2 regions of the Streptomyces sp. SudanB5_2050 genome follow, and region 2 is predicted to be linked to the other one. Evidence: riboswitches for the same ligand, from Rfam matches in the RefSeq annotation. Region 2 holds a riboswitch; the other holds the start of a gene.
What was found. A riboswitch is a leader RNA that binds a small molecule or an ion and turns the genes downstream of it on or off. The one in region 2 is predicted to bind glycine.

Region 1: linked by a shared signal. The riboswitch ahead of gcvP (aminomethyl-transferring glycine dehydrogenase) and the one ahead of gcvT (glycine cleavage system aminomethyltransferase GcvT) in region 2 are both predicted to bind glycine.

The regions. Positions count from the first base shown of each region.
Region 1 covers NZ_OZ186760.1:1,444,532-1,452,004, reverse strand. Annotated here, with positions in the region: gene ACFZP7_RS06400 (MerR family transcriptional regulator) at 1-572, shown strand, start outside; gene ACFZP7_RS06395 (bifunctional nuclease family protein) at 721-1,194, shown strand; gene ACFZP7_RS06390 (MerR family transcriptional regulator) at 1,385-2,065, shown strand; gene ACFZP7_RS06385 (DNA polymerase IV) at 2,120-3,601, shown strand; gene ACFZP7_RS06380 (PRC-barrel domain-containing protein) at 3,800-4,177, opposite strand; glycine riboswitch at 4,327-4,422, shown strand; gene gcvP (aminomethyl-transferring glycine dehydrogenase) at 4,598-7,473, shown strand, end outside.
Region 2 covers NZ_OZ186760.1:5,432,943-5,440,415, reverse strand. Annotated here, with positions in the region: gene ACFZP7_RS24365 (ABC transporter substrate-binding protein) at 1-1,455, opposite strand, end outside; gene ACFZP7_RS24360 (ABC transporter permease) at 1,526-2,533, opposite strand; gene ACFZP7_RS24355 (enhanced serine sensitivity protein SseB C-terminal domain-containing protein) at 2,849-3,646, opposite strand; gene ACFZP7_RS24350 (enhanced serine sensitivity protein SseB) at 3,771-4,538, opposite strand; gene ACFZP7_RS24345 (AAA family ATPase) at 4,618-5,286, opposite strand; glycine riboswitch at 5,466-5,559, shown strand; gene gcvT (glycine cleavage system aminomethyltransferase GcvT) at 5,720-6,853, shown strand; gene gcvH (glycine cleavage system protein GcvH) at 6,983-7,360, shown strand; gene glyA (serine hydroxymethyltransferase) at 7,375-7,473, shown strand, end outside.

The DNA of each region.
Region 1 (7,473 bases), 4.0 Mb from region 2:
CGCCGGCCGGGTACCGGAAGTTCAGCGCCCACGACGTCGAGCGTCTCGCCCGGGTGCTGCGCATGCAGCGCGACCACTACCTGCCGCTGAAGGTGATCCGGGAACACCTGGACGCCATGGAGCGCGGTGAGGCCGTCCCCTTGCCCGCGCTGGGCAGGCAGCGGGACGGAGAGCCGGCGCAGGAGCCGGCCGAGGGGCCCACCGTGGCCCGGATCGGCCGCGAGGAACTGCTCGCCGCCGCCGATATCGGCGAGCGGGAACTGGAGGAATGGGAGTCCTACGGGCTCCTGGCCCCGCTGCCCGACGGGAGCTACGACGCCGAGGCGGTGACCGTGGCCTCGCTGGTGGTCCAGCTGGGCGCGTTCGGCATCGAGCCGCGGCACCTGCGGGTGATGAAGGCCGCCGCCGACCGGGAGGCCGGTCTGGTGGACCAGGTGGTGGCGCCGCTGAAGCGTCACCGCAACCCGCAGACCCGGGCCCACGCCGAGGCCCGCACCAAGGAACTGGCGGGGTTGGCGGTGAAGCTGCACGCGGCGCTGGTGCAGACGGCCCTGGGCGTGCGGCTGCCCTGATCACACCCTCGTCCCGTCCCGACGCGCCTCGACGGGCCCCGGACACGTCCTGACCGCCGTGGCGCACGGGCTCCGGTCCGCGGCCGGATCGCCCACCCGGGCCCGGCCCGACTACCCAAATGTCCCGGGTACGGCCTAGGGTTGCTGTGTGAACGAGCTCGATGTCGTAGGTGTCCGGGTCGAGATGCCCTCCAACCAGCCGATCGTGCTGCTGCGCGAGGTGGGGGGCGAACGCTACCTGCCCATCTGGATCGGCCCGGGGGAGGCGACGGCGATCGCCTTCGCACAGCAGGGCATGGCTCCCGCGCGCCCGCTGACTCACGACCTGTTCAAGGACGTGCTGGAAGCCGTGGGCCAGGAGCTCACGGAAGTGCGCATCACGGACCTGCGGGACTCCGTCTTCTACGCCGAGCTGGTCTTCGCCAGCGGCGTCGAGGTGAGCGCGAGGCCCTCGGACGCGATAGCGCTGGCGCTGCGCACCGGAACGCCGATCTACGGCAGCGACACGGTGCTCGACGACGCGGGGATCGCCATCCCGGACGAGCAGGAGGACGAGGTGGAGAAGTTCCGCGAGTTCCTCGACCAGATCTCGCCGGAGGACTTCGGGACCAGCAACCAGTGAGCCGCGTGGGCCGGGACGCCGGAGGCGGCGCACGGCCCTCTCCGAGCACATTCGGCTAGCCTTTCCCCGCGATGGGCACGGGAAACCACTCGTAGGGTGATTATCACTCGGCGTGCCGAGTGTGGCGATCGTTGACGCACCCTTGGTGACTGCCTACCGTCGAGGAGGCAGGTCAAGGACGGAGGTCGGCGTGAGGATCAGCGGCGACGGTACGGCTGGGGGTGGCCCCGGGCACAGCCTCGGGGCGGGTGGTCCGTACCCTCCCCCCGGCACCCGGTTGCGTGCGGGCGGGGGCTATCCGCAGCACGGCGCGGCCGACCCGGTTCCGCAGCGCCCGGCGGCGGTGCCGAGTGGCGGAGGAGCGACGTCCATGGCGTCCGACCAGATCGGTTACCGGGGACCGACGGCCTGCGCGGCCGCCGGCATCACCTATCGGCAGCTCGACTACTGGGCCCGCACCGGCCTCGTCGAGCCCAGTGTGCGACCCGCGCACGGTTCCGGCACCCAGCGTCTGTACAGCTTCCGCGACGTGGTGGTGCTGAAGATCGTCAAGCGCTTCCTCGACACCGGTGTCTCCCTGCAGAACATTCGCACGGCCGTCCAGCACCTCAGGGAGCGCGGTTTCCGCGACCTGGAGCGGATGACGCTGATGAGCGACGGCGCCACGGTCTACGAGTGCACCTCTCCCGACGAGGTGCACGCCCTGCTCCAGGGCGGCCAGGGCATCTTCGGCATCGCCGTCGGAGTGGTGTGGCGGGACGTGGAGAGCGCGCTGTCCCAGCTGCACGGTGAGCGGATCGACACGGGCGAGACCCTGGTCGGGCACAATCCCGCCGACGAGCTGGCGCGGCGGCGCAACCGGGCGGTCTGAACGACGCCGCGCGCGGACGGGGCGTTGTCAGTGGCGTAGGGCACCATCGGAAGCGTGAGAACCGCGCCCACGATCCTGCATCTCGACATGGATGCCTTCTTCGCCTCGGTGGAGCAGGCGTCCAAGCCGAGTCTGCGGGGGAAGGCCGTGGTCGTGGGTGGCCTCGGGCCGCGCGGGGTGGTGGCCACCGCCTCGTACGAGGCGCGGGTCTTCGGTGTCCACTCGGCGATGCCCATGGGGCAGGCCCGGCGCCTCGCTCCCAACGCCGCGTACCTCGTCCCGCGCTTCGAGCTGTACCGGACGATCAGCGAGCAGGTGATGCGGCTCCTGCGGGCCCTGTCGCCGCTGGTGGAGCCGCTGAGCCTGGACGAGGCGTTCGTGGACCTGGAGGCGGGCGGGGCGGCGTGGGACGCGGCCTCGGCCCGGCTGGCGGGGGAGAAGCTGCGCGCGGACATCCGCGCGGTCACCGGCATCACCGGGTCGGTGGGGCTGGCCGCGTCCAAGATGCTGGCCAAGATCGCCTCGGAGGAGGCCAAGCCCGACGGGCTGGTCCTGATCCCGCCGGGGACGGAGCGGGCCAAGCTGGAGCCGATGTCCGTGCGCACGCTGCCCGGCGTCGGCCCGGCCACCGGCGACCATCTGCGGCGGGCCGGGATCACCACGGTCGGCGAACTCGCCGAGGCGGGCGAGGACGAGCTGGTGCGACTGCTGGGCAAGGCGCACGGGCACGCCCTGTACGCCATGGCCCTGGCCCGCGACGAGCGGCCGGTGGTGGCCGAGCGGGAGACCAAGTCGGTGTCGGTGGAGGACACCTATGACATCGACATCCATGACCGCACGCGGGTCGGCATGGAGGTGCGGCGGCTGGCGGACCGGTGTGTGCGCCGGCTGCGGGGTTCCGGGCTGTCCGGGCGGACCATCGTCCTCAAGGTGCGCAGGTACGACTTCTCCACGCTGACCCGGTCGGAGACGCTGCGCGGGCCGACGGACGACCCGGCGGTGGTGCGGGAGGCGGCGGCCCGCCTGCTGGACCTGGTGGACACCACGGGCGGGGTGCGCCTGCTGGGCGTCGGCGTCACCGGGCTCGCCGACTACACGCAGGAGGACCTCTTCGCACAGGCGGCGGGAGACCGTGCCGCCGAGATCGCCGACGACTCCGAGACCACGGCCGAGCCGGCCGCGGAACAGCGCCCGGCACCCGGTGAGCGCCGGTGGCCGGCCGGGCACGACGTGCGGCACACGGAGCACGGGCACGGCTGGGTGCAGGGCAGCGGCCTCGGCCGGGTCACCGTGCGCTTCGAGACGCCGTACTCGGAGACCGGCCGCGTCCGGACCTTCCCGGTCGACGACCCGGACCTGACTCCGGCGGATCCGCTGCCGCTGGTGCCGCCGGTCCCCATGGTCGCGGCCGTCCCGTGCAGACCCGGCGGCCCCGGGCCGGCGTCCGAGATCCACGGGGCGTCCGGGGCAGCCGCCGATGCGGCCTGGGCCGGCACGGGGTCGAGGGCCGAGGTGGAGACAGGTCCTGGGACTTGACGGGGGTCGGGATGCCCCGGGGCCGATGCCCGGGCCGGGTCCGGGGCCGGGGGAGTGACCGGCCCGGCAGCCGCGGGGCCGGACCCCGCGGGACGTGCGTCTCCGACTGCCGACTGCCGACTGCCGACTGCTGGCTGACGGCTGCCCGGCTGCCCGGCTGACGGGCGGTGCGGCGGGCCGGCGGCGCGGGTCCGAGCGTCAGGCGTCTTCCTTGCCCCGGCCGGCCAGCTTGCCGAAGTCGTGGTCGGGCGGCGGGGGAGGGGAGGCCACGTCCAGGCCGTAGTGGTGGTAGAGCTGGAGTTCCTGCTCCGGCGAGAGGTGGCGGCCGACGCCGAAGTCGGGGGCCTCCTTGATGAGGGAGCGGTCGAAGGGCACCCGCAGCGCGCCGTCCACCAGCTCACTCGGCTCCAGGGGCACGAACGCGTCCCTGCTGAACAGACCGGTGCGGATGGCCGCCCATTCGGGGACGCCGGTGGCGTCGTCGAGATAGACCTCGTCGACGGTGCCGATCCGGGCGCCGTTGCGGTCGAACGCCTTGCGGCCGATCAGGTTGCGCGGGTCTATCTCGGTACGCACGGGCCCTCCACATGGTCGTACTGGGGTCGTGCACCAGCCGACCCGCCAGCCGCCGAAATCATCCGTAGTCACTACGAAAGAGCACATAGGGCCGCTCGGCCACTCGAAGGTCCGTGCGGCGACCTCGCTGGTACTCTGGCAACGGCTGCTGACCCCGTGCGGGAGAGTCCTCCGGGCATCACCGGAGGCGCCGAAGGAGCAAATCCTCCCCGGAATCTCTCAGGCTCACGTACCGCACGGACGAGGTCACTCTGGAAAGCAGGGCGGGTGTCGACGGCTTCCGCTCTCACCGACGGTGAAAGCCGGGAGAGCCCTCGGGCCCCCGGTGAAGCTCTCAGGTCGAGATGACAGAGGGGGAGGCCGTCCGGGTACCCGCGCCGTGGTGCCCCTCGCAGGTCGTCAGACCAGGAGGCCTCCGCAATGACCGCCCATCGCACCCCGCTCACCGAACTCGAACAGGCCATGCCGTTCGAGCAGCGCCACATCGGCCCCGACCACGAGGCCCGGGCCAAGATGCTCGCGCAGGTCGGTTACGGTTCGCTCGACGAGCTGACGGCCGCCGCGGTGCCGGATGTGATCAAGAACGCCGACGCGCTGGACCTGCCCGGTGCCCGCTCCGAGGCCGAGGTGCTGGCCGAGCTGCGCTCGCTGGCCGATCGCAACCAGGTCCTCGACTCCATGATCGGCCTGGGTTACTACGGCACGTTCACCCCGCCGGTGATCCTGCGCAACGTCATGGAGAACCCGGCCTGGTACACCGCGTACACGCCGTATCAGCCGGAGATCTCCCAGGGCCGTCTGGAGGCCCTGCTGAACTTCCAGACGATGGTCGCCGAGCTGACCGGCCTGCCCACCTCCGGCGCCTCGCTGCTGGACGAGGGCACCGCCGCCGCCGAGGCGATGGCGCTGTCCCGGCGCATGGGCAAGAACAAGAAGGGCCTCTTCCTGGTCGACGCGGACGCCCTGCCGCAGACCATCGCCGTCATCCGGACCCGTGCCGAGCCGACCGGGGTCGAGGTCGTCGTCGCCGACCTCGCCGAGGGCATCCCCGCCGAGGTCGCCGAGCGGGAGATCAACGGCGTCCTGATCCAGTACCCGGGCGCCTCCGGTGCCGTCCGCGACATCAAGCCGGTGATCGACCGGGCGCACGAGCTGGGTGCCCTCGTCACCGTCGCCGCCGACCTGCTCGCCCTCACGCTGCTCACCTCGCCCGGCGAACTGGGCGCGGACATCGCGGTCGGCACGACCCAGCGCTTCGGTGTGCCGATGGGCTTCGGCGGACCGCACGCCGGTTACATGGCGGTGCACGAGAAGTTCGCCCGCAGCCTGCCGGGCCGCCTGGTCGGCGTCTCCGTGGACGCCGACGGCAACAAGGCCTACCGCCTGGCCCTGCAGACCCGCGAGCAGCACATCCGCCGCGAGAAGGCCACCAGCAACATCTGCACCGCCCAGGTGCTGCTCGCCGTGATGGCCGGCATGTACGCCGTCTACCACGGCCCTGAGGGGCTGCGGGCCATCGCCCGCCGCACCCACCGCTACGCCTCCGTCACCGCCGCGGGCCTCGCGGCCGGCGGCGTCGAGATCGTGCACGGCGCCTACTTCGACACGGTCACCGCGCGGGTGCCCGGCCGGGCCGACGCGATCGTCCACGCCGCCCGCGAGAACGGCATCAACCTGCGCCTCGTCGACGCCGACCACGTCTCGTTCGCCTGCGACGAGACCACCACGCGCGCCCAGGTCGGCGGCGTGTGGAACGCCTTCGGCGTCGAAGGTGACATCGAGGCGCTGGACGCCGCCACCGAGGAGACGCTGCCCGAGGCGCTGCTGCGCACCGACGACTTCCTCACCCACCCGGTCTTCCACCAGCACCGCTCCGAGACGGCGATGCTGCGCTACCTGCGCCGCCTCGCCGACCGGGACTACGCGCTGGACCGCGGCATGATCCCGCTGGGCTCCTGCACCATGAAGCTCAACGCGACCACCGAGATGGAGCCGGTCACCTGGCCCGAGTTCGGCCAGCTGCACCCCTTCGCGCCCGCCGAGCAGGCGCAGGGCTACCTGACGCTCATCCGCGAGCTGGAGGAGCGGCTCGCCGAGGTCACCGGGTACGACAAGGTCTCGCTCCAGCCGAACGCCGGGTCGCAGGGCGAGTTCGCCGGCCTGCTCGCCGTCCGCGGCTACCACCGCGCCAACGGCGACGACCAGCGCACCGTCTGCCTCATCCCGTCCTCCGCGCACGGCACCAACGCGGCGAGCGCCGTCATGGCCGGCATGAAGGTCGTCGTCGTCAAGACCGCCGAGGACGGCGAGATCGACGTCGAGGACCTGCGCGCCAAGATCGAGAAGCACCGCGACGAGCTGGCCGTGCTGATGATCACCTACCCGTCCACGCACGGGGTCTTCGAGGAGCACGTCGCCGACATCTGCGCCCGGGTGCACGACGCCGGCGGCCAGGTCTACGTGGACGGCGCCAACCTCAACGCCCTGGTCGGCCTCGCCAAGCCGGGCCACTTCGGCGGCGACGTCTCCCACCTGAACCTGCACAAGACCTTCTGCATCCCGCACGGCGGCGGCGGTCCCGGCGTCGGCCCCGTGGCCGTACGGTCGCACCTGGCGCCGTACCTGCCCAACCACCCGCTGCAGCCCGCGGCCGGTCCGCAGACGGGCGTCGGCCCGATCTCGGCGGCGCCCTGGGGCTCGGCCGGCATCCTGCCGATCTCCTGGTCGTACGTCCGGCTGATGGGCGGCGAGGGCCTCAAGCGGGCCACGCAGGTGGCCGTGCTGTCCGCCAACTACATCGCCAAGCGCCTGGAGCCGCACTACCCGGTGCTGTACACCGGTCCGGGCGGCCTGGTCGCGCACGAGTGCATCATCGACCTGCGCCCGCTGACCAAGGCGACCGGCGTCAGCGTCGACGACGTCGCCAAGCGGCTGATCGACTACGGCTTCCACGCGCCGACGATGTCCTTCCCGGTGGCCGGCACGCTGATGATCGAGCCGACCGAGTCCGAGGACCTGACCGAGCTGGACCGTTTCTGCGAGGCGATGATCGCCATCCGCGCGGAGATCGAGAAGGTCGGCTCCGGTGCCTGGCCCGCCGAGGACAACCCGCTGCGCGGCGCCCCGCACACCGCGGGCGCGCTGGGCGGCGACTGGGACCACGCCTACTCGCGCGAGGAGGCCGTCTTCCCGGCCGGGGTGTCCGCCGCCGACAAGTACTGGCCGCCGGTCCGCCGGATCGACCAGGCCTACGGTGACCGGAACCTCGTCTGCTCCTGCCCGCCGCTGGACGCGTA
Region 2 (7,473 bases):
GATGACGCCGTAGCCCTTCTTGGCCACGTTGGAGGGGCTGCCGACGACGCTGGCGTACTGCGAGCCGTCGTACTGCTCGATCTCCAGGTCGATGCCGACCTTCTTCAGCGACGCCTGCATCGACTCGGCGGTGGCGACCTCGACCGGCTTGTTGTTCCGGACCGCGATCTTGCTCTTGAAGCCGTTGGGCTTGCCGCAGGCCTTCAGCTCTTCCTTGGCCTTCTCGACGTTGCCCTTCTTGTTCTCACCGGCCATGCCGTACGGGTCGTACTTCTGGCCCTCGGAACCCGGGACGGACGGCGGCAGCATGTTGGTGCCGATGTCGCCGCCGGCGACCGGGCCGCCGCGCGCGGTCTGCAGCGAGACGTGGTCGGCGCCGAAGAGCATCGCCTTGCGGCAGTGGATGTTGTCGAACGGCTTCACGTTCTGCGCGAAGGTCGCGTAGCGGATGTAGCCGGAGACCGGGTTGTCCAGGTTCGCCTTGTGCTCCTTCAGGGCGGTGGTGCGGCCCTGCGGGGACAGACCGGTCTGGGCGAGGTCCAGGTCGTAGTCACCCGCGATGAGACGGGCGTCCAGGTCGTTGGCGTTGGAGAAGAACTTGATCGTGATCTTGTCCGGGTACGCCTTGCGGACCGGGTCCGACTCCTGCTTCCACTCGGTGTTGCGGACCAGGGTCAGGTCCTTGCCGGGGTTGTAGGACTCGAACTTGTACGGGCCCGAGGAGAACGGGCGCAGGCCGTACTTGGACTTGGTGTCCTTGTCCTGGCGGACCGGGGACGCCGAGGTCAGCGCCAGCATCTCCTCGAAGTCCGAGTTGGCCTCGGGCAGCTTGAAGACGATGGTCTTGTCGTCCGGCGTCTCGATCGCCTTCAGACCCAGCTTGTCCTTGGACTTGTCCTTGTAGGGGCCCTGGTACTCGTCCTTGGGGTCGAGCACCTCCTTGAGGTACGTCGGGCCGCCCGACAGCACGTCCTGCGCCCAGACGCGCTCGATGCCGTACTTGACGTCCTTGGAGGTGATCGGCTTGCCGTCCTCCCAGGTGACGCCGTCACGCAGGGTGTACGTGTAGGTCTTGCCGTCGTCGGAGACCTTCGCGAGACCGGTGGCGAGGTCGGGGGTGACCTCGGCGCCCGCCTTGCCCGGCTCCGTCTTGTTCGTGACGAGCTGGCGGCTGTAGTAGCGGGAGAAGTTCCACATGAAGCCGTAGTAGCCGCGCGTGGTGTCCCACGAGTCGGCGTCCTGCGAGCTGGCGAACTTCAGGGTGCCGCCCTTCTTGGCCGCGGAGGCCTGGGCGACCTTGTTGTTGGCCGCGTCGAAGCCCGGCGCGCCGTTCTTCGAGCCGCCGTTGCTGTCGTCTCCGCCGCCGCCGCACGCCGCCGTGGTCAGCAGCGCGGCGACCACTGCGGCAGCGGCCAAAGCCTGCTTGCGCCGCCCTGAGGTGCGTTGGGTAGTCACGATCTCGGATCCTCCGGATTAGATGAGAGACCCCGTGCAGGTGCCACGGGTCGCTTTGCGGTACGGCAGGTCAGCGGGAGCCCTTCGGGTCCAGCGCGTCGCGTACGCCGTCACCGAAGAGGTTGAAGGCAAGAACGGTGATGAAGATCGCCACACCCGGGATCACCATGTACATGGGATCCGACTTGTAGTAGTCGATCGCGCTCGACAGCATCTGCCCCCAGGAGGAGGTGGGCGGCTTGACGCCCACGCCCAGGAAGCTGAGTGCGGCCTCGGTGAGGATGTTGGTCGGGATCATCATCGTGGTGTAGACGATGATCGGCGCGACCAGGTTGGGCAGCAGTTCCTTGAACAGGATGTAGAAGCGTCCGGCACCCAGGGACCGGGCCGCCTCGACGTACTCCCGCTCGCGCATGGACAGGGTCTGGCCGCGGACCACACGGCCGATGTAGGGCCATCCGAAGAAGCCGATGACCAGGATCATCATGAGCAGGCGGACACCGGTGCCGCTGAGGCCCAGCATGCTGTCCGGCATGACCGAGACCAGCGCGATGATGAACAGCAGCTGCGGGAAGGCCAGCAGGCCGTCCATGACCCGGCTGATGAGGGCGTCGACCCAGCCGCCGAAGAAGCCGGCGAGGACACCGAGGACGGTACCGATGATCACGGCCACGATGGCGGACAGGAAGCCGACCAGGAGCGAGATCCGGGCACCGTGGACGATGCGGGCGAAGATGTCGCGGCCGTTGACGGGCTCGACGCCCAGCCAGTGCTCGCCGCTCATGCCGCCCAGGGAGCCGGTGGGGGTGCCGAACAGCGGGTCGATCAGGTCCTCGTGGAACTCGTTGGGATCCTGGCCGTAGAGGGAGGTGATCAGGGGCGCGAGGATCGCGACCACGATGAGGAAGAGCACGACGATGCCGCCCGTGAGGGCCAGCTTGTCCCGCTTCAGGCGCTCCCAGGCGATGCGGCCGAGGGAGCGCCCCTGAACCGCCTTGGCCTCGGCGCCGGCGACCGCCGCCTCCTCGGCCGCACTCGGGGCCGCTTCCGCGGTCGGCTCGTGCAATGGTGCCGTCATCTGGCAGGGACCCCTCTCAACCGGCGGTAGCCGGCCCGCACTTGCCGCTGTAGCGGCGTGATCAGTCCGTCGTACACAGGGGCGAACAGCCACCCCTTGCTGCGGGAGTCTTCAACGCTTTGGCGATCTGTAGCCAGACTTGACAGGGAAAGGATGCGCAACCGTGATGCTGTTTGAGGTGTTCCGTTATCCGGACAGTGGGTAACGGCGGCCGGACGCGGACGAGTTGGGACATCTACGGCACAGTGTCGCCAACCGCCTTCGTCTACGCGCGAAGATGTCCTCCCACCGGGAGCGGGGCGGGTCGCGGAACCGTCAGTACCGGCCCTGTGCCGGAGGGTATCCGTACCCGCCCGCGGGCGCCGGGGCGGGGGCGGCCCCGTGGGCTTCGCGGTCGTAGAACGGACGGGTGCGGGCGCGCAGCCACATGGCGACCGGATCGTGGGTGTCCGTCATCGCGACCGTCGACACCGGCAGACCTTCCGGGACCGCGCCGACGGACTGCTGCATCATGGCGCGCACCGCGTCGACGGCCGGCGGGGAGGTGTCGTACACGTCGAGGCCGATGGCGAGGTAGGGCGCCCCGAGCGCCGGCTGCACCCAGGCGCGGCGCAGTGCGCGGACCGCCGGGGTGCGGTGGGCGTTCTGCGCGAGCAGGGCGTAGAACTGCGGGATCTCGATGGCCGGTTCGGACAGGCGCAGGGGGCCGGCGGGCTGGCGGTCCAGGCCGGAGGCGATGCGGCGCAGGTCGAGCCACGGGATGCCGACGCCGCCGCCGGGGGCGTGCGGGTTGAGCCACAGGCCGTAGTGGTCGGGGTAGAGGGCGCGGGCCACCTCCAGTCCGTCGACCACCTCGTACGAGCGGTTCCAGCCACTGGCGGAGAGTTCCTGGGCGGAGGTGACGCAGGGGGCGTACCCGAAGCCGTCGACCTCCATCTTCCCGTACTGGGCGTCCGGGGAGCCTGCCTGACCGTGCCAGAGCAGCATCCAGACCTGGCCGGAGGCGGGGGTGGCGAGCGCGCGCAGCAGGGCCTCGTAGGCGTCGTAGCGCCCGGGGGTCACCTGGCGCAGCATGTGCTCGACCTGTCCGGTCGTGGTGCCGCTGGCGCTCACGTGTATCGCCCCTTCGAGAAGTTCCCCTGTTGTGAACCCAGCTTAAGGCTCCGCCGGGCGGGGGACGCCTGTGCGCTCGGGGGTGCCGTCCGTCCTCCCCCGCCCGGCACGGCCCCCGCCGGTGTCACAGGTCGCGGTCGTAGAACGGGCGGACGTTCGTCCGCATCCAGTCGCAGACCGGGTCCTGGGCCGCCTCCAGGAGGACCAGGTTGACCTGGGTCTTGAGAGGGGCCTTGGCGAGGGCCCGGCCCAGGGCGTCGAGGGGGAGGGCGCGGGCGTCGCCCTCCCAGTGGGCGAGTTCGACGCCGACGAACATGACCGGGTCGGCGGTCTCGATGGCGGCCATGCAGCGTCGTGCGGTGCGGACGACGCCGGTGGCGGCGAACTCGGCGGAGGCGGCGGCGAGGAAGTCCACCGGGTCGTCCTGCCAGTCCGGTTCGAAGAGGCGGACCCGGCCGCCCGAGGCGGGTCCGTCCAGCGGGGTGCGGCCGGCCCGGCACAGCTCGGCCACGGCGGGCGGCGGCAGCGGGACGCCGACCACGCCCTCCGGGTTGACGACGACGCCGACCTGCGGGGGCAGGCCCCGGGCGAACTCGACCGCGGGGGCGATGGTGTACGCCATCTGCGCGCCGGCGACCTGGCGGAGCTGCTCCTCGGAGCTGAACACCGGCACGTAGGCCTGGCCCTCGATCTCCAGCGTGGGCAGGTCGAGCGGACCGCTGTGCGGTCCGCCGCCGTTGGGCAGGGGTATCCACAGGAAGCTCCGGCCGAGCACCTCCACGATCCGTCCGCCGGCGGACGGGACGCCGAGGGACGCGGACAGCACCTCCTCCAGCTCGTTGCCGGGCCACCCGCCGTGCGGGTGGGGGTGCGCCTGTGCCGGGAAGTCCATCTGCCTACCTACCGCCTGCCTGGTACCGCTGCTGTGGCTGAAAAGGCTAACCCGTTCGACCGCAGGGCCCTACGGTGCGTCACCCCGTGAACGCGATCCGGTGGAGCGTGTCGGCCGCCGCCCGGTCCAGGAGGATCGCCGACGCACAGCCGGCCGGCAGGGTGCCCTCGGTCACCGCGCGCAGCAGGCGGGCGTTGGCCGTGCGGTGGCGCAGGAAGGCGTACCGCGACACGCCCCGGCCGCGCTCGCGCTGGCCGGCCAGGGCCTCGTCGGCACCGACGTCGAGCAGGAGCAGGTGCAGGGTGCCCTCGCGGCGGCGGGCCTCGCGGGCGAGCCAGGCGCGCACCCAGGACTGCGTGCCGCAGTCGTGCACCACGACGCCCTCGCCGGAGCGCACGGCCTTGCGCAGCCCGGCGTAGTGGGCGAGACGGACCAGGGGGCGGTAGAGCGCGTACGGCAGGAAGCGCGGCATGCGGCGCTCCCAGCGGTCGCGGGTGTCCTGGGAGTCGACGCGGGTGCCGCGCACGGTGCGCTCCATCAGCGTCGACTTGCCGCTGCCGGGCAGACCGGTGATCACCACCAGGTCCCGGGGTCCGAAGAGCAGGGCGTGCGGGCTGCGGCCCTCCCGGTCCCGCAGGTCGCGGACGACCGGTGCGGGCAGCTCGGCGCACGCCTCCGGGGCCGGGGCGACGGGCTGCTCGGGCAGCGCGAGACCCGAAGTGGCGGCGTACGCCGTGGTCCTGTTCACCGTGATCGTCCTCCCCTGGGGCGGTTCACGAGTTCCCATCCCCGTCGAGTGTAAAGAGAAGGTAATGCGCAGGTCTCGCGTTTTCGTTCGCTTACTGCCACAGGCCGGTTACAGATCACGGTCTGCCACGGATCGGCGGGGCGTGCAATGATGGCGGCGCCAACTGCATACCGGCCGTTTGAATCCGCGCGGGAGAGTCCCCGGCCGCGCCGGGGCGCCGAAGGAGCAAGTCCCTCCCTTGAATCTCTCAGGCACCGTTACCGCGCGGGCGAGGCACATCTGAAAAGCGGGCCGCCGCCCGACGGCGGCCCCACCCAAGGTGCAAGCCCTGATCGCCGTACTCCGGTGGTCGTGGCGAACCTCTCAGGTTCCGATGACAGATGGGGAGGAACGACCTCGCCCGTGCCGTCCTGTCCTGGGAGACGACCGACCGATGAGCAGTACAGAACTCCGCCGTACCGCGCTCGACGCCACGCATCGCGCGCTGGGCGCGACGATGACCGACTTCGCCGGCTGGGACATGCCGCTGCGCTACGGCTCCGAGCGCGACGAGCACGTCGCGGTGCGCACCCGCGCCGGGCTCTTCGACCTCTCCCACATGGGCGAGATCACGGTCACCGGCCCCCAGGCCGCCGATCTGCTGAACTACGCGCTGGTCGGCAACATCGGCAGTGTGAAGCCGGGCCGCGCCCGCTACACCATGATCTGCCGTGAGGACGGCGGCATCCTGGACGACCTGATCGTCTACCGGCTCGGCGAGGCCGAGGCCACTTCTTCCCACTACATGGTGGTCGCCAACGCCTCCAACGCCCAGGTGGTGCTGGACGCGCTGACCGAGCGGGCCGCCGGCTTCGACGCCGAGGTCCGCGACGACCGCGACGCGTACGCGCTGCTCGCGGTGCAGGGCCCCGAGTCGCCGGCCATCGTCAAGAGCCTCACCGACGCCGACCTGGACGGCCTGAAGTACTACGCCGGACTGCCCGGCACGGTCGCGGGCGTCCCCGCGCTCATCGCCCGCACCGGTTACACCGGCGAGGACGGCTTCGAGCTGTTCGTGAAGCCGGAGCACGCCGTGGAGCTGTGGCGGGCGCTGACCGAGGCGGGCGAGGGCGCCGGGCTGGTCCCCTGCGGCCTGTCCTGCCGCGACACGCTCCGTCTGGAAGCGGGCATGCCGCTGTACGGGCACGAGCTGACGACCGAGCTGACGCCCTTCGACGCCGGGCTCGGCCGGGTGGTGAAGTTCGAGAAGGAGGGCGACTTCGTCGGGCGCGCCGCGCTCACCGAGGCCGCTTCCCGGGCCGAGCAGAACCCGCCCCGCGTCCTGGTGGGCCTGGTCGCCGAGGGCCGCCGGGTCCCGCGCGCCGGGTACCGGGTCGTCGCCGGCGGCGAGGTGGTCGGCGAGGTGACCTCGGGCGCCCCGTCCCCGACACTGGGCAAGCCGATCGCCATGGCCTACGTCGACCCCGCGCACGCGGTGCCGGGCACCGAGGGTGTCGGCGTGGACATCCGGGGCAGCCACGAGCCGTACGAGGTCGTGGCGCTGCCCTTCTACAAGCGCCAGAAGTAGACACTGGGCGGCGGGGCCCCGCCGCTCCGCGCGCCCGCCGCCCGCGACCGCCGCTCACCAGCGGTTTCGGCGGCCCTCTCGCATCACCCCCGTCACCAGCATTTTCCCGCGTACAGGAGAATTCAGGCCATGAGCAACCCCCAGCAGCTGCGTTACAGCAAGGAGCACGAGTGGCTGTCGGCCGCCGAGGACGGCGCTTCGACGGTCGGCATCACGGAGCACGCGGCCAACGCGCTCGGTGACGTCGTCTTCGTCCAGCTCCCCGAGGTCGGCGACTCGGTGACCGCGGGCGAGACCTGCGGCGAACTGGAGTCGACCAAGTCCGTCTCCGACCTGTACTCCCCCGTCTCCGGTGAGGTCACCGAGGTCAACGAGGACGTCGTCAACGACCCGTCGCTGGTGAACAGCGCCCCCTTCGAGGGCGGCTGGCTGTTCAAGGTGCGGATCACGGACGAGCCGGCCGACCTGCTCTCCGCCGACGAGTACACCGCCTTCACCGCCGGCTGAGGAGTCACGCCCGCATGTCGCTTCTGAACACCCCCCTGCACGAGCTGGACCCCGACGTCGCCGCCGCCGTCGACGCCGAGCTGGACCGCCAGCAGTCCACCCTCGAGATGATC